DNA from 3 places in the Peribacillus sp. NPDC076916 genome. Region 2 is predicted to be linked to each of the others. Evidence: riboswitches for the same ligand, from Rfam matches in the RefSeq annotation. Region 2 holds a riboswitch; each other region holds the start of a gene.

Region 1 (5,127 bases), on a different contig from region 2:
CGTCATCGGAGAAGCATGACCGACAAGCGATTTTCCTACGACAAAGTTTCCACCCCATAATAAACTTGTTAAAAGTAATAACGAAAAATAATAATATTGCATATCTTTTTGCTCCTTTTCATCTTTCACAGTTTAAGTGAAAAAAGATCGAAGCCATTGTGCACAATGACATTTCAATTTTCATAATTAATTACTACTAATTTTAACATTATAGTTCAGTTCTTTATATATTATTTTGTATAATAGAAGAAACTTAAAATATTATTTAAAAAAAATACTGATATGCAGAATTAAATTAAGTTTTGCTATTGGGATGATACCGTTTTTGGAACAATTGTAAAAGGAGTGACTATAAGTGGAATCTATCGTAAGCAAGGTTCTTGATAATGTTGATATTCAAATTTTAGATTTACTGCAAAAGGATGCACAAATAAGCAATACTGAGCTTGCAAAGCGTGTCAAGTTATCTCCACCAGCTATACATTCAAGGATAAAACGTTTGGAAAATGAAGGATTTATTAATGGACAAGTAGCAATTTTAAACCAGGAGAAGCTAGGTTTTGATTTATTATGTTTTATTTTTATGAGTACGAATATACATCAAGCTGAAAAACTGGAAGTTTTGGAGAAGGCATTAGCTTCTATGTCAGAAGTATTAGAGTGCCATTGTTTAACAGGTGAGTATGATTATCTTTTAAAAGTGGCTAACAAAGATCGGAAGGAATTGGAAATATTTATTAGGAAGTTAAATAAACTAGGTATAACAAGAATTCAAACTAGCCTAGCTCTCAGAGAAATTAAATATTCAACAGTTTTACCCATATAGAAAAAAAGTTCCGTTCGTAAAAGTCACTTTTACGAACGGTTTTTGATAGAACAAGAGAGAGAAAAGTAGTAGAAAGCGACTTCAGGCCATGAGATAAAAGGGGTTGGATAAAAAAACTCGTCAAAAAAATAGCCTTTATAAAAGAGAAAATAGGCTATTATTCATTATCAAGTTATATAAGTTGATATCAATCCATTTCTAAGTTGAACTATAATAATGTTCGTTCAAAATTTTGAACGTCAAAGCTATAATTACTTTATTTCTTTTGAATTTGTTAAGGAGCCATTATAGATTGAAGGAACGACTCTGTCTTAATAATTACATATCAACATCACTAGAAATAATAAGCTTATGATCAATCCCCGTAATCATTGCTATAGAAAATTCGACATTTACAATTCCTACTGGATACACCATATATTTTTCTTGAAAATGTAAATTCTCCTTTTGCCCTTAATCCTATAAAATCATTATATTGCTCAACTAGTTTAAGCATTGAGCCATGCAGCGATTAAAAAGCAGTACACTTCATTCAAAGTTTGTACTGCTTTTTTTAATTTCGCCCGGTTATTATGGGTTTTAATCAGAAAATCGGTATTGAAGACTCGAATAATGAATCATTAAGTTTATTTACTTAACAAAATTCCTTCTGCGTTACTCGGTTGTAGAGCTATTTGTAGTGCTCTTTTTTCTTCATCGTTTAAAGAGACCAATGGTAAGCGGACACCTCCAACATTTAACCCCCGCATATTTAATGCTGATTTTACCGGTGCTGGGCTTGGTGCAGCAAATAATGCTTTCATAATTGGAAGAAGGTTGCGATGTGCAGTGGCAGCACCTTGGACATCCCCACTTTTAAAGCTATTGATCATTTCTTGCATTTCATTGCCAATTATGTGGGAAGCAACCGAAACAATGCCTGTTCCTCCGATGGCAAAAACCGGTAATGTTAACCCATCATCGCCGCTGTACAATGTAAAATCGCTAGTTGTTTTGCTGATGATTTGTGCCATGGCATCTAAGTCACCACTTGCTTCTTTTACTGCCACAATATTGTTGATTTTTGAGAGGCTAACAATCGTCTCAACGGACATGTTCACGACACTTCGTCCTGGGATATTATAAAGCATTACCGGTAATGATGTTGAATGGGCAATAGCACTAAAGTGCTGGAATAATCCTTCTTGAGACGGCTTGTTATAGTATGGGGTAACGAGCATGATTCCGTCGACTCCTGCTGCCTCTGCTTGTTTGGTTAAGCTGATGGAGGCCTTCGTGTTATTTGAGCCAGTTCCAGCTATGACTGGAACTCTTCCATCAACAACTTCTACAACCATTTTGAATAAATCCACTTTCTCTTCTGCAGTTAATGTAGGAGACTCTCCAGTTGTACCAGCTATTACTAATCCATCAGAACCATTAGTAATTAAATAATTTACTAAAGTTTTCGTAGCATTAAAATCAACCTCATCATTATGATTAAACGTGGTAACCATTGCGGTTAAAACTTGGCCAAAATTCATAACTTCACACCCTTTTGTATAATTTTTATAAAAATTCAGAGGTGGTTAGGGCCATTCAGGAATAAACGCAAAAAAGCAACAACGAGGATTCGCTGCTGCAGTAGAAACAATATTTATCAAAAAAATGTTTCCGCGCATAAGATAGCCCTCCATATAGTTTCCTATATGACAGTCCTGCATTTATTCAATAGCAGAACCAGCTTCAAGAACATGAGATTCTTTCCGCTTCGGCAAATTCCCCTTTCCACAATAGTCATGGGATCTCATTCTCCTCAAAATGTGTACTAATGGTCTTTGCTCCTCTATCCTCACTTCAAAAAGTATGAAGTAAGAAAATATTTAATTGACTGTAATATAACAAGGAATCCTCTTTATTGCAAGGACAATTTAGAAATGTTTTTTTAGAATACATGGATTCACCTTTTTTAATATTATGTAATCTCAACATTTATAGTTTTATTAAATAAACTGTATGAAAAGTTTCAATCTTTTATAGTCAGTTTTACAATTGATAGAGCTTATGAAAATTGATATGTATCTTATGAATACTTAGAATGATGATCAAGGTGGGGAGGACGACATGATACAAATTTAACAAAGGGCAGAAAAGATATGAAAATCAGTGTCGTTTAGGAAGCGAGAAAACGGATCGCTTCCATGTAAGTAGGACTCCATTGATTCAATTACACTATCAAAAAATTGAAAAGGATGGCCATTGATAACATCAAGCTAATGTTAACCAAACCAATGACAAAATTATCTGTGGTCCGATAAAAACTGGTCAGAACAATTGCATGCAAAAGGAAAACAAACCGAAGATGTTCGATAGCATTATAGCTGGCAATTTTACCAGCGAGTATGTTGCTGAAAATGGATATAAATCCACAGCCAAACAAGATCAAACGGATTGAACTCTTGGTGCTTTCATTCCTTTCAGTATTGGAACGAGATACGTATAACAGCATACCTATCTACAAATCCATGAGATGGAATGATAAAAGCCATTAAGATTCGTGGGGATAACTACGTAGTTTAGGGGTAGTTCCCCCTTTACATCAAGCAAAGGCAAATCATTACTACAAGCGAAAAATTATCTTGAGTTTTCCTCCAGAAACAATTTAAGTGAACCGAATGACTATTGCCCATAGGTATTATTTGATTTATTAATATTTAAATTACACTGAACCTATATTTTATTAATAATGTAAAGTTACTATTTTAATTGGTAAACCACATAAAAATTAAAAAATGAGGAGGATATTTTATTTCTTGGGAAATACTTACATAATTATAGCGACTAAACGATATATAGGAGGAAAATGATTTTGAAAGCGAAAAATAAATTTGCTGCAATGTTGACAATTGTAACGGTGGGATTAACAACTTCTTTATCAAATGTACAAGCATCCTCGGAATCTTCAAATTCAGATAATAAACGTAAGCCCGAGCTCGTTTTTCCTGTTATCAGTGATGTACATATAGATGATGGATCAACTGCTGATATGGACAAGTTTAGAACAGCGATGGATCAATTAAACAAAGCTGCGCCTAAACAGGATGCTTTTGTTGTCGTTGGGGATTTAACGGACTATGGCTACGCTACTGAATATGATAAGTTCTTCTCCATTTATAATGAGAAGAAACAAGGCGATGTTCAATCCATGTTCACTATGGGAAACCATGATTATTGGAATGGACTTTCAGTAGAAAAAGCACAAGATCGTTTTCTCGAGAAAACAGGAATGGATTCTCTTTACTATCATAAAAAAGTAAATGGATATGATTTTATTACGTTAAGTCCGGAAAATGGTAATACGCATGGTTTATATTCTGTTCATCAAATTAACTGGCTAGGCGAAAAGTTAGCTGCAGCAGAAAAAGAGAATCCGGGCCAACCAATCTTTGTTTTTCTTCATCAACACATTAAAGACACTGTGTATGGAAGTGACTTATGGGGAACTCAGGAAAATAAAGAACTTTTATATGATACATTAAAGAAACATCCACAGGTTATTACATTTTCAGGCCATTCTCATTATCCACTCGAAGACCCTAGAACGATTCATCAAAAAGACTTTACATCTGTTGGCACGTCTTCTGTAAGTTATTTGGAATTAGAGCCGGGTAAACTTCAAGGGTTTCATCCTGAAGGATATCGGGATATTAGTCAAGGTATGATTGTAGAAGTTTATAATAATGAAGTGGTCCTTAAAAAACGTGATTTTCATAAAGACGATTGGGCAGGAAAACCATGGGTAATCAAACACCCTTCTAAAAAAAATAACTTTACATATACAGACGATCGAGATCGGTTACCACCGGTTTTTGCAGTTAAAGACAAGGCTTCGATTGTAAAAGAAAAATCGACACTAAAAAGTTTGAATATTACATTTCCACAGGCAAAAGATAACACGCTCGTACATTCTTATCACATTACAGCGAAAAATAAGGAAACAGGGGAGCTGGACGCAGACTTCATCGCATTTTCTGAATTCTATATTGATCCTGTTCCAAAGAATTTAGAATTCCCTGTAGCTGGTCTTAAGCCAGGTACGGATTATGAAATTAAGGTACAAGCACTAGATTCATTTAACAATAGCAGTAAAAAGGCGTTACTGGCTGAAGGTCAGACAAAAGCCCTGGAAATGGTCTCAGCACAAGCTTCCCCTTCTTTAGTAGCGGTAGGTGAATCGACTACACTACAAGTAAAGATGAAAAATTATGGAAATGGTAATGTGAAAGGGAAAATTAAAGTTGATGCACCTGAAGGTTGGAGTG
Region 2 (5,127 bases):
TGGAGCCGAAGTTGATTAAAACTCCAGGGGTTCAAGTGAAAGAACTGATCGAACAGAATATAAAGACTAATTTACCTAATGTGGATCTTCACAGGTATTTATATGCGTGTCATGGTAAAGGAATCGATCCGGTCTTGCCCTTATTGGAAACGGCAGGGGACCAAATAAGGGTAAAAGGGATCGCCCTGTTTAAAAAGGATCGTTATATTGGTAAATATATTCCATATGAGGACGGATTTTTATTTAAAGTCCTTACTGAAAACTTTAGGATGGGGAGTTATGAAATTAAATGGAAGGAAAATGATTTTACAGATATCAATAACGTGGAGTCACGTGTCCATTATCATATTTCGGATGCAAATCAAGACCCTAAGGTCAGGATTGAAGTGAAATTAAAAGCGAGTCTGCTGGAGGTCCAAGGCTATGACTTGGGCAAAGAGGTCGACCTGAATAAAATAGAGGCCAGGGCCGAGCATGTCATTGGAAAAAAATTAAATGAGATGGTAGCCATGTTTCAGGAGAACAATATCGATCCGATTGCAATCGGTGATCATGCTAAAAGTAGTACAAGAAATTTCGATCAGGAACATTGGGAGAAGGCATATCCTTATATTTCAATCGAGGTAGATCTGGATATTGAAATGATTCAAACGGGAATAGCTGAATAAAAGGAGAATATTCTGAAGTTTTTCCCTTTATAATAGGGGTATTGGTGTAATGATCATATCAATGCGGCCAAAGAGGGGGAAAGACATGGACAAAGCATGGTGGAAAGAGGCAGTTGTGTATCAAGTGTATCCAAGGAGTTTTATGGATAGTGATGGAGATGGGATAGGGGATATAAACGGGATCTTGTTGAAACTCGATTATTTACAAGAGCTGGGTGTGAACGTGATATGGTTATCCCCTGTTTATCAATCTCCCAATGATGACAATGGGTACGATATCAGTGATTATAAATCGATCATGACTGAATTCGGGACCATGGCTGATTTCGATAGGTTGTTGAAGGCGGTTCATGAACGTGGAATGAAGATCATGATGGACCTGGTGATCAACCATTCTTCTGATGAACATCCGTGGTTCAAGGAATCCCGATCCTCAAAAGATAATCCGAAACGCGATTATTATATTTGGAAACCTGGAAGGAATGGAAAAGAACCAAATAATTGGGAATCCATTTTTAAAGGTTCAGCATGGGAATATGATGAAGGAACCGATGAATATTATTTACATTTATTCAGCAGGAAACAACCGGATTTAAACTGGGAGAACCCTAAGCTCCGTGAAGAGATCTACAGCATCATGACTTGGTGGCTGGATAAGGGTGTCGATGGCTTTCGGATGGATGTCATCAATTTCCTTTCAAAAGATCAAAGCTATTCAGATGGAGCCGTTCATCATGAGAAACAGTATGGCGATGGAAGCCCCTTTTTCCTGAACGGCCCGCGCATACATGAGTTTTTGCAGGAAATCAATCAACGGGCACTTTCTGGACATGACGTGATCACGGTTGGGGAGATGCCAGGCGTCACACCGGAGGAGGCGCAATTGTTCACAGGTAAAGATCGTGGTGAGCTACATATGGTCTTTCAATTCGAACATATGGATTTGGGGAGCGGACCGGCAGGGAAATGGAGTAATGATAAGTGGAAGCTTACCGATTTAAAGCGAATTCTCTCTAAGTGGCAGACTGGTTTGGAGGGGGATGGATGGAACAGTTTATACTGGAACAACCATGATCAGCCCCGGATTGTCTCAAGGTTTGGTGATGATGGAAAGTATCGTATTGAAAGCGCAAAGATGCTTGCAGCTTGCCTTCATATGCTTCAAGGGACACCCTATATATATCAAGGGGAAGAGCTGGGCATGACCAATGTTGCATTTGAGGGCATCGATGATTACTGTGATATCGAAACATTGAATTCATATGAAGAACTCGTCAATTCGCATGGCTGGTCAAAAGAGCGGATGATGTCAGCCATCCACGCCCGAAGCAGGGATAATGCGAGGACACCGTTTCAGTGGAATGACTCCCGGAACGCAGGATTCACGAAAGGGACGCCTTGGATTAAGGTTAATCCCAATTTTCCAGAGATTAATGCAGAAAAAGCCTATAATGATCCGAATTCCATTTTTCATTTTTATAAAAAGCTTATCCAAATACGAAAGAAACATGAAATCGTCGTTTATGGCCGTTTTGAACTGCTATGGCCGGATGATGAACGAATATTTGCCTACACGAGATCGTTTGAAGAAGAAAAGCTGTTGGTGCTATGTAACTTTAAAGAAGAGGATGCCTCCTATACTTTGCCTGAAGAGCTGCATGCATATTCAGCCACAAGGCTGATAGGCAATTATGATCAGGAAGAAGAAGGAATCTCCAGCAAACCTCTGCGTCCATATGAATGCCGTGTTTATCATTTGAAATGAAAAAAGGACCTGTTCTCCTTAGAACAGGTCCTTTACGCATTATTTTGATTTAAGATCACATTCCTCCAGGGGAATGATTTTCGTTTTATGCTTGATTTTATAGCCGAACCATAGGGCGAAAAATAAAATTAAGCCAATGTAGGAAACAAACATTGAATTCCAGTCGATTCCATCGCTGCTGAAAGCTTGATAGCCTTGTCCGATGATAATGATAAGGCAAAGGACGAGTGCGAATATAGGCCCGAATGGGAAGCCTTTTGCCCGGAATGGTAAAGCATTCATATCAAGGCCTTGAGCTGCGTAAGCTTTGCGGAATCGATAATGGGCAACCGCGATCCCGACCCAGGTGACGAATCCCGCCATGCCTGAAGCGTTCAATAACCAGATATAAACGACGCCATCACCGAAAAATGAAGCTAAGAATGCAACGCAGCCTACTAAAGAAGTCACGATAAGTGCATTCACGGGTACTCCTCTTTTATCTAACTTGCCTAGGAATTTCGGTGCTTTCCCATCACGTGCCAAGTCCCATAGCATACGGGTTGAAGCGTACATGCCAGAGTTACCGGCAGAGAGTACGGATGATAGAATGATCGCGTTCATGATGGATGCAGCAAATGCAAGGCCTGCCCGTTCAAATACAAGCGTGAATGGACTTACGGCAACATCTTCACTCAATAAACGTGAATCGGTAAACGGAATGATCATTCCAATTACAAAAATGGCAAGGATATAGAATAAGATGATGCGCCAGAAAACGGATCTGATTGCCTTTGGGATATTTTTTTCTGGATCCTCACTTTCACCAGCAGTCACTCCAAGCAATTCCGTTCCTTGGAATGAAAAGCCGGCAGCCATGAATACGCCCAGGATCGTGAAGAACCCACCGTTAAAGGGACCTTCGCCCATTGTGAAATTTGAAAAACCAATTGGGTCTTTCCCACCCATGATCCCGAGAATGATCAGTACACCCGTGATCAAGAAAATGACGACTGTCACGACTTTGATCATGGCAAACCAGAATTCTGCCTCCCCGAAACCTTTAACTGACATGTAATTGATAAGAAACATAGTGATTAATGCAATGGCACTCCAGATAATTGAAGGGCTATCCGGAAACCAGAACTTCATAATTAAGACAACGGCTGCCAATTCAGCGGCAATGGTGATTGCCCAGTTATACCAGTAGTTCCAACCAATCGCAAAACCGAAAGACGGATCGACGAATTTGGATGCATAGACACGGAATGAACCGGCCACTGGCATGAACGCTGCCATTTCTGCAAGACTTGTCATTAAGTAATAAACCATGATGCCGATGACTGCGTATGCCACCAAGGCACCGCCGGGACCGGCTGAATGAATGGCACCGCCACTTGCTAAAAATAAACCTGTTCCAATCGTTCCACCTAATGAAATCATCATTAAATGACGCGCTTTCAGGCTCCTTTTCAGTTCAGTAGGGCTTGATGCTGATTGTGAATTTGACAATTGATGTTACACTCCTTTTTATTGGAAGGGAACGAAAAATAAAAAACAGCAGTCGAAAAAGATCGACGGCTGTTTATAATAAACCCGTTTATCCTTCCGAAGATAGCTCCCCACGCTTTTTTGAAAAAGCGTGACAGTGGTGTTCCTGTTCGGTAACACCGCCAGCAAGAATATACATGGAATATACCCTTACTTCGGCAATTTATCCTTTCAAACGGAGTCTTGAATTTTCCAGAATCTCGTCCGTTTTACTTTTATAAGCTGCAGCCTCTAACTCATCGGTAAATGAGGAAGTATTCAATTTTCTAAAATCGTTGCGCCAGCTTGTAAGTGACGTCAGACGATAGTTCTCATGAAATTCATGCAATCGCTAATAGATTGCTAGTAATTGAGTAAACTTTACTATATCAAAATTATAAAATAATCTCATGAATATCGCAATGATTATTTTATGTGGTTATTTTTTCCTAGTTAATGAATGATGGCGGCAAGGAAGAATTCAAATGGCTATATACCAAAATAAAGCATGGAGATCATTAAACGGTCCTTCTTTTTATAAGGGCGTAGTCCAGTTTTACATGTTTGACCACCTCAGGATTCTCAAATAGGTCCACAGCCATTTTCCCAATCCATTCCAGCGGCAAGGAAATGGTCGTGATGTCGAGCATTTCACCCAGGCTATCATTATTGAAACCGAGAATGGCCACATCCTCCGGGACCCTTATACCCGATTTCTTAGCGGTGAGAATGAAGCCAGCCGCCGTGTCATCATTCGTGATGATGATGGCTTCAGGTTTATCCATCATCGAATTCCATTCCTGAAACAATTGCTCACCGTCTTTGATGTGATAACTGCCTTCAAACAGCCATTCTTTATTGTTTATCAGTTGATGTTTACTCATGATATCGTTAAAGGCCTTTGTACGATGGGAACTATTTCTGCTCTTTTTACGGCCGAGGCTGTATCCGATTTTCTTATATCCTTTAGCAATCACGTACTCAAGGGCACAGGAGAAAGCTGCATAATGATCAATGCTGATGGATGAGAATTCAGCCTGGGCCGTATCTTCACACAAAATGATTGGTCCGTATTTTTGATATTCCAAAAGGATTTTCATTTCCGAAATCCTTGAACAAACGATAATGCCATCGAGCTGCTTCATTTGCAGCATATTAAAAGCCTCGATTTCCTTCTCTCTGTCA
Region 3 (5,127 bases), on a different contig from region 2:
AAAGCTTCAAGTCTGCGGACTTGAAGCTTTTTTCGCTATCTTGATATATAATGATTGTAAAAATGGGAGAACAGGAGGCTGAATGCATGAATCAACAAATAAAGAATAAACTTGCCCTTCTTCCCGATCAACCTGGTTGTTATTTAATGAAGGATCGTCAGGGAACGATCATATATGTAGGCAAAGCGAAGGTGTTGAAAAATCGTGTCCGTTCTTATTTTACGGGATCTCATGATGGAAAAACATTTCGGCTCGTGAATGAGATTGAGGATTTCGAATACATCGTCACCTCTTCCAATATCGAGGCTCTTATTTTAGAGTTGAACTTAATCAAAAAACATGACCCAAAATATAATGTCATGCTAAAGGATGATAAGACGTATCCTTTCATCAAGCTGACTGCGGAACGCCACCCACGTCTAATCATTACGCGAAAAGTAAAAAAAGACAAAGGGAAATATTTCGGTCCTTATCCGAATGCATTTGCAGCTAACGAAACGAAAAAATTGCTCGACCGCATCTATCCCCTAAGAAAATGCAATACATTACCAGATCGCGTTTGTCTCTACTATCATCTTGGACAGTGCCTGGCCCCATGTGTATATGAAGTAGAGGAACAGGAATATAAAAAAATGGTGGATGATATCAACCGGTTCTTGAACGGCGGGCATACTGAAATAAAAAAAGAACTGACTGAAAAAATGCTAGTGGCATCAGAAGAGCTCGATTTCGAGAGGGCCAAGGAGTTCCGTGACAAGATTGCCCACATTGATATTACGATGGAGAAGCAAAAAATGATGACGACCGATTTCATCGACAGGGATGTATTTGGGTTTGCCTATGATAAAGGCTGGATGTGCGTACAGGTATTTTTTGTTCGGCAGGGTAAATTAATAGAAAGGGATGTTTCACTTTTTCCGGTCTATGATGAACCCGAACAGGAACTTCTTACATTCCTCGGTCAATTTTACGAGATTACGAACCATTTTAAACCAAAGGAAATCTTGCTGCCTGAATCAGTGGATGCCGAAATGGCCGAAGGACTGCTTGGGGTCAAAACGATTCACCCCAAAAGGGGGGCGAAAAAAGACATGCTTAAATTGGCGAATAAAAATGCCTCCATCGCCCTTCAGGAAAAATTCTCTTTGATTGAAAGGGATGAAGAAAGAACGATCAATGCGGTGGAAAACCTCGGGAACCAACTGGGTATCTACACCCCGCATCGAATTGAAGCTTTCGATAACTCCAATATCCAGGGAAGTGACCCTGTTTCCGCTTTAGTCGTGTTCATTGATGGGAAGCCGGAAAAAAGAGAGTACCGAAAATATAAGATCAAGACGGTCCAGGGACCTGATGATTATGAATCGATGCGTGAAGTGGTCAGAAGAAGGTATTCACGAGTATTGAAAGAAGGGCTGCCGCTTCCGGACTTGATCATCATTGATGGCGGAAAGGGACATGTCGAAGCCGTTCGGGATATTTTGGAGAATGAATTGGGCCTTGAGATTCCGCTTTCAGGCCTCATTAAGGATGAAAAGCATAGGACATCGCAATTGATGATCGGAAATCCTCTTGAAATCGTACCTCTTGATTCTCGGAGCCAGGAATTTTACCTATTGCAAAGAATTCAGGATGAAGTGCATCGGTTCGCTATTACTTTTCATCGCCAGCTACGCGGGAAAAATGCGGTTCACTCCCAGCTTGATGATATTCCAGGAGTCGGGGAAAAAAGAAGGAAGCAATTATTAAGGCATTTTGGATCATTGAAGAAAATCAAAGAGGCAACAGTCGAGGAAATCATGGAAGCTGGTATGCCAAAAGGGGTAGCCGAGGGAATCGTTAGAAAATTACAAGAATAATCTTGCTACCGATAAATCACTATGCTATGATTAAAAGGAATTTTTAACTAGACAACTTAAAAGTGCTGATAGAGGTGCGGAATTCAAGAGTAAAGACCTGGAGAAGTATGAGCTTCCATGAAAGGTTTTGAAAGGGGATGACGCCGAAGGAAGACAAGACTCATACCTTGTTTTCCTGGTCCGACATTTAATAAATGGCGGATTGTCAGGGTTTATACCCTGGAGAGCTATCTCACTGTGTTTACAGTATTGGATATGTGATCACAGCAATGAGATATTTCTCATTGCTTTTTTTATTGCCTAAAAAGTAGAGAGGGTGCATGAGGATGGCATTAATCGTTCAAAAATTCGGCGGAACATCCGTCGGTAGCGTAGAAAAAATCAAAAATGTTGCCAATCGGGTAATCGAGGAAGCGGAGAATGGAAATGAGGTAGTCGTCGTTGTTTCAGCCATGGGGAAAACAACGGACCAATTGGTTGCCATGGCCCGTGATATTTCCGGAAACCCGAGCAAAAGGGAAATGGATATGCTATTGACTACTGGGGAACAGGTAACGATTTCCCTGTTAACGATGGCATTGATTGAAGAAGGGCATGAAGCCATTTCTTATACTGGCTGGCAGGCTGGCATGCAAACGGAATCCGTTCATGGGAATGCCCGAATTTTAAACATCGATGCTTCAAGGATCCAAGCTCAGCTTCAACAGAAGAAAATAGTGGTCGTGGCCGGTTTCCAAGGTAACGACGTAAATGGGGAAATCACTACCTTGGGGCGAGGCGGTTCCGATACGACGGCGGTTGCCATCGCCGCCGCGCTGAATGCGGATAGATGCGATATTTATACGGATGTAACGGGTGTTTTCACAACGGATCCACGCTACATAAAAGGCGCGCGAAAACTCCAATCCATTTCTTACGATGAAATGCTGGAACTTGCCAACCTGGGGGCGGGCGTCCTTCATCCAAGGGCAGTCGAATATGCAAAAAATTATCAAATTCCGCTTGAAGTCCGTTCAAGCATGGTGAGAGAGTCAGGAACGATCATTGAGGAGGAAGCAACTATGGAAGAAAATTTAATTGTACGCGGCATTGCTTTTGAAGACAGTATTACGAGGGTCACAATTTATGGTTTGCCCCAATCACTTGGTGCATTATCCACAATCTTTACGACACTTGCGAAAAACCAAATTAATGTGGACATCATCATACAAAGCATGACAGCCGAGGATACGACCAATCTATCTTTTTCCACAAAAAGTGAAGATACGGAAGCGGCCTTGATCGTGCTGGAAAATAATAAAGAACAATTGGGATTCGACCGGGTCGAAACGGAGAGCGGGTTGGCCAAAGTGTCCATCGTCGGATCTGGTATGGTATCCAATCCCGGAGTGGCTGCCGAGATGTTTGAAGTGATGGCCAATACAGGCATCCAGGTGAAAATGGTCAGCACATCGGAAATTAAAGTTTCGACTGTCGTCAATGAAAAGGAAATGGTGAAGGCGGTTGAATCCCTTCATGAAGCATTTAAACTTGGTCAGCATGCAAATGTGCTAGCTTAAGTGCAGGAGTCCAATAAAAAACAGACTTCCGGTAAAAAGGGTAAGTCTGTTTTAAGGGCTAATTAGATTGGATCTCTGGGATCCCATTGGATGGTGAATATCACTTTTTTTGCGCGGCGTTTGATTTCTTCCGTTGATTCGCTGAGGAATTTTTTTTGCAGTGAAAACTGCTCGGCAAGGAAACCGGCTTCAAGCTGGAAGTGACAATCAGGGTGTAAGTCCAGGCGGCGGCTGATTATTTCACCCGTCAGGGATAATTCCATCTCGTGTTTCGTATACTTCAGGATTTCCAGATTTCCCCATCCGGCACTTTGGAAAAATTCAATAACTTCCTGATCGCCATTCAATGGAAATTTTCTTGCTAATTGTTTACCTGCCCAATAGAGGATTTGATTAGAGTCTTTTCCGAGAATATCGTTCAATAGAACTTCTCTGATTAATTCGTACCCGAAAGCTGGAACTTTGAATTCTTCAGTTTGAATTTCTTCAGTTTGAATCTCTTCTTCTATCGCAGCAGCAATATTTTTTTTCATAATTTATCGCCTCTTTCTGTAAATCTATTATAAACGTATTTCTTTTGCAAATTATACTGTTTTTTATTTATTTAAATAACAAATGGAAAAAAATGATAAATTATAGCGGGATATTAATAGATTAATTTGTAATTTCTCCAAAATATATACTTGATAGATTAAAAGTTGACAATTTAATCCAATAAAATCTATTCTGAAAAAGAGATTTCTTGTATCCGTTTTCTTGACGCACATTGAAGTCAGGAGTAAAATGGACATGTCACATAATTGTAAAGGAAGTATAGAGGAGTTTTTTTGACTCTATACTATATTTTCACGCGGAGATAAAAGGTAGCCACCAGATTATCTTTGCATGATTTTTCACAAATTAAGGGGGGGCACTTAGTGGCAAAGAATCGTGAGTTTGGGAATCGCAGGCTTCATTCACTTCTAGGAGTAATTCCAATTGGTCTATTCCTAATTTTTCATTTATCGGTAAACTTTATGGCAACAAAGGGAGAAGAGACTTTTAATGGGGCAGTTCATTTGATTGAGTTTACGCCCGTAAAGCTTTTGGTTGAATGGGTCGTCATCTATCTACCAATCCTTTTCCATGCTGTATACGGAATTTATATTGCCTTTACAGCAAAAAACAATTTGGGGAGATTTGGATTCTTCCGTAACTGGATGTTCATGCTGCAACGCTTGACTGGAATCATAACATTGATCTTCCTTGTTTGGCACATTTGGGAAACTAGAGTCCAAGCAGCTCTAGGGGCAACAGTTGATTTCGATATGATGGCAGAAATTTTCTCTAATCCATTCATGATCGGGTTCTATATTGTCGGTATTATCTCAGCAATTTTCCACTTTGCTAATGGATTATGGTCATTTGCAGTGAGCTGGGGTCTGACAGTTTCACCAAGATCGCAAAGAATCATGACATACTTTACATTGATCGTTTTCGTTCTTCTTTCTTATATCGGAGTTAGCGCAATTTTCGCTTTCGTATAAGAAGATAGAGTTCATTTATAAGTATTAGGAAAAACATAGCTTGGCTAATGGAAATAAGGGAGTGACAGAATTGGGTAAAGGTAAAATAGTTATCGTTGGTGGAGGTCTAGCTGGATTAATGGCTACGATCAAAGCAGCAGAGCTGGGACAACAGGTTGATTTATTTTCTTTAGTGCCTGTTAA

What was found. A riboswitch is a leader RNA that binds a small molecule or an ion and turns the genes downstream of it on or off. The one in region 2 is predicted to bind lysine.
Region 1: another riboswitch for lysine. It lies ahead of dapA (4-hydroxy-tetrahydrodipicolinate synthase); the one in region 2 lies ahead of ACQKFG_RS14505 (amino acid permease).
Region 3: another riboswitch for lysine. It lies ahead of ACQKFG_RS12860 (aspartate kinase); the one in region 2 lies ahead of ACQKFG_RS14505 (amino acid permease).

The regions. Positions count from the first base shown of each region.
Region 1 is NZ_JBNNIU010000002.1:756,224-761,350, forward strand. It holds gene ACQKFG_RS08620 (DMT family transporter) at 1-102, opposite strand, end outside; gene ACQKFG_RS08625 (Lrp/AsnC family transcriptional regulator) at 356-826, shown strand; gene dapA (4-hydroxy-tetrahydrodipicolinate synthase) at 1,453-2,349, opposite strand; lysine riboswitch at 2,484-2,662, opposite strand; partial or broken gene ACQKFG_RS08635 (MFS transporter) at 3,054-3,369, opposite strand; gene ACQKFG_RS08640 (metallophosphoesterase) at 3,675-5,127, shown strand, end outside.
Region 2 is NZ_JBNNIU010000004.1:166,444-171,570, reverse strand. It holds gene ACQKFG_RS14515 (Ger(x)C family spore germination protein) at 1-668, shown strand, start outside; gene ACQKFG_RS14510 (glycoside hydrolase family 13 protein) at 754-2,433, shown strand; gene ACQKFG_RS14505 (amino acid permease) at 2,473-3,924, opposite strand; lysine riboswitch at 4,020-4,205, opposite strand; gene ACQKFG_RS14500 (LacI family DNA-binding transcriptional regulator) at 4,461-5,127, opposite strand, start outside.
Region 3 is NZ_JBNNIU010000003.1:677,315-682,441, forward strand. It holds gene uvrC (excinuclease ABC subunit UvrC) at 87-1,859, shown strand; lysine riboswitch at 1,921-2,097, shown strand; gene ACQKFG_RS12860 (aspartate kinase) at 2,186-3,418, shown strand; gene ACQKFG_RS12865 (YslB family protein) at 3,481-3,951, opposite strand; gene ACQKFG_RS12870 (succinate dehydrogenase cytochrome b558 subunit) at 4,336-4,944, shown strand; gene sdhA (succinate dehydrogenase flavoprotein subunit) at 5,015-5,127, shown strand, end outside.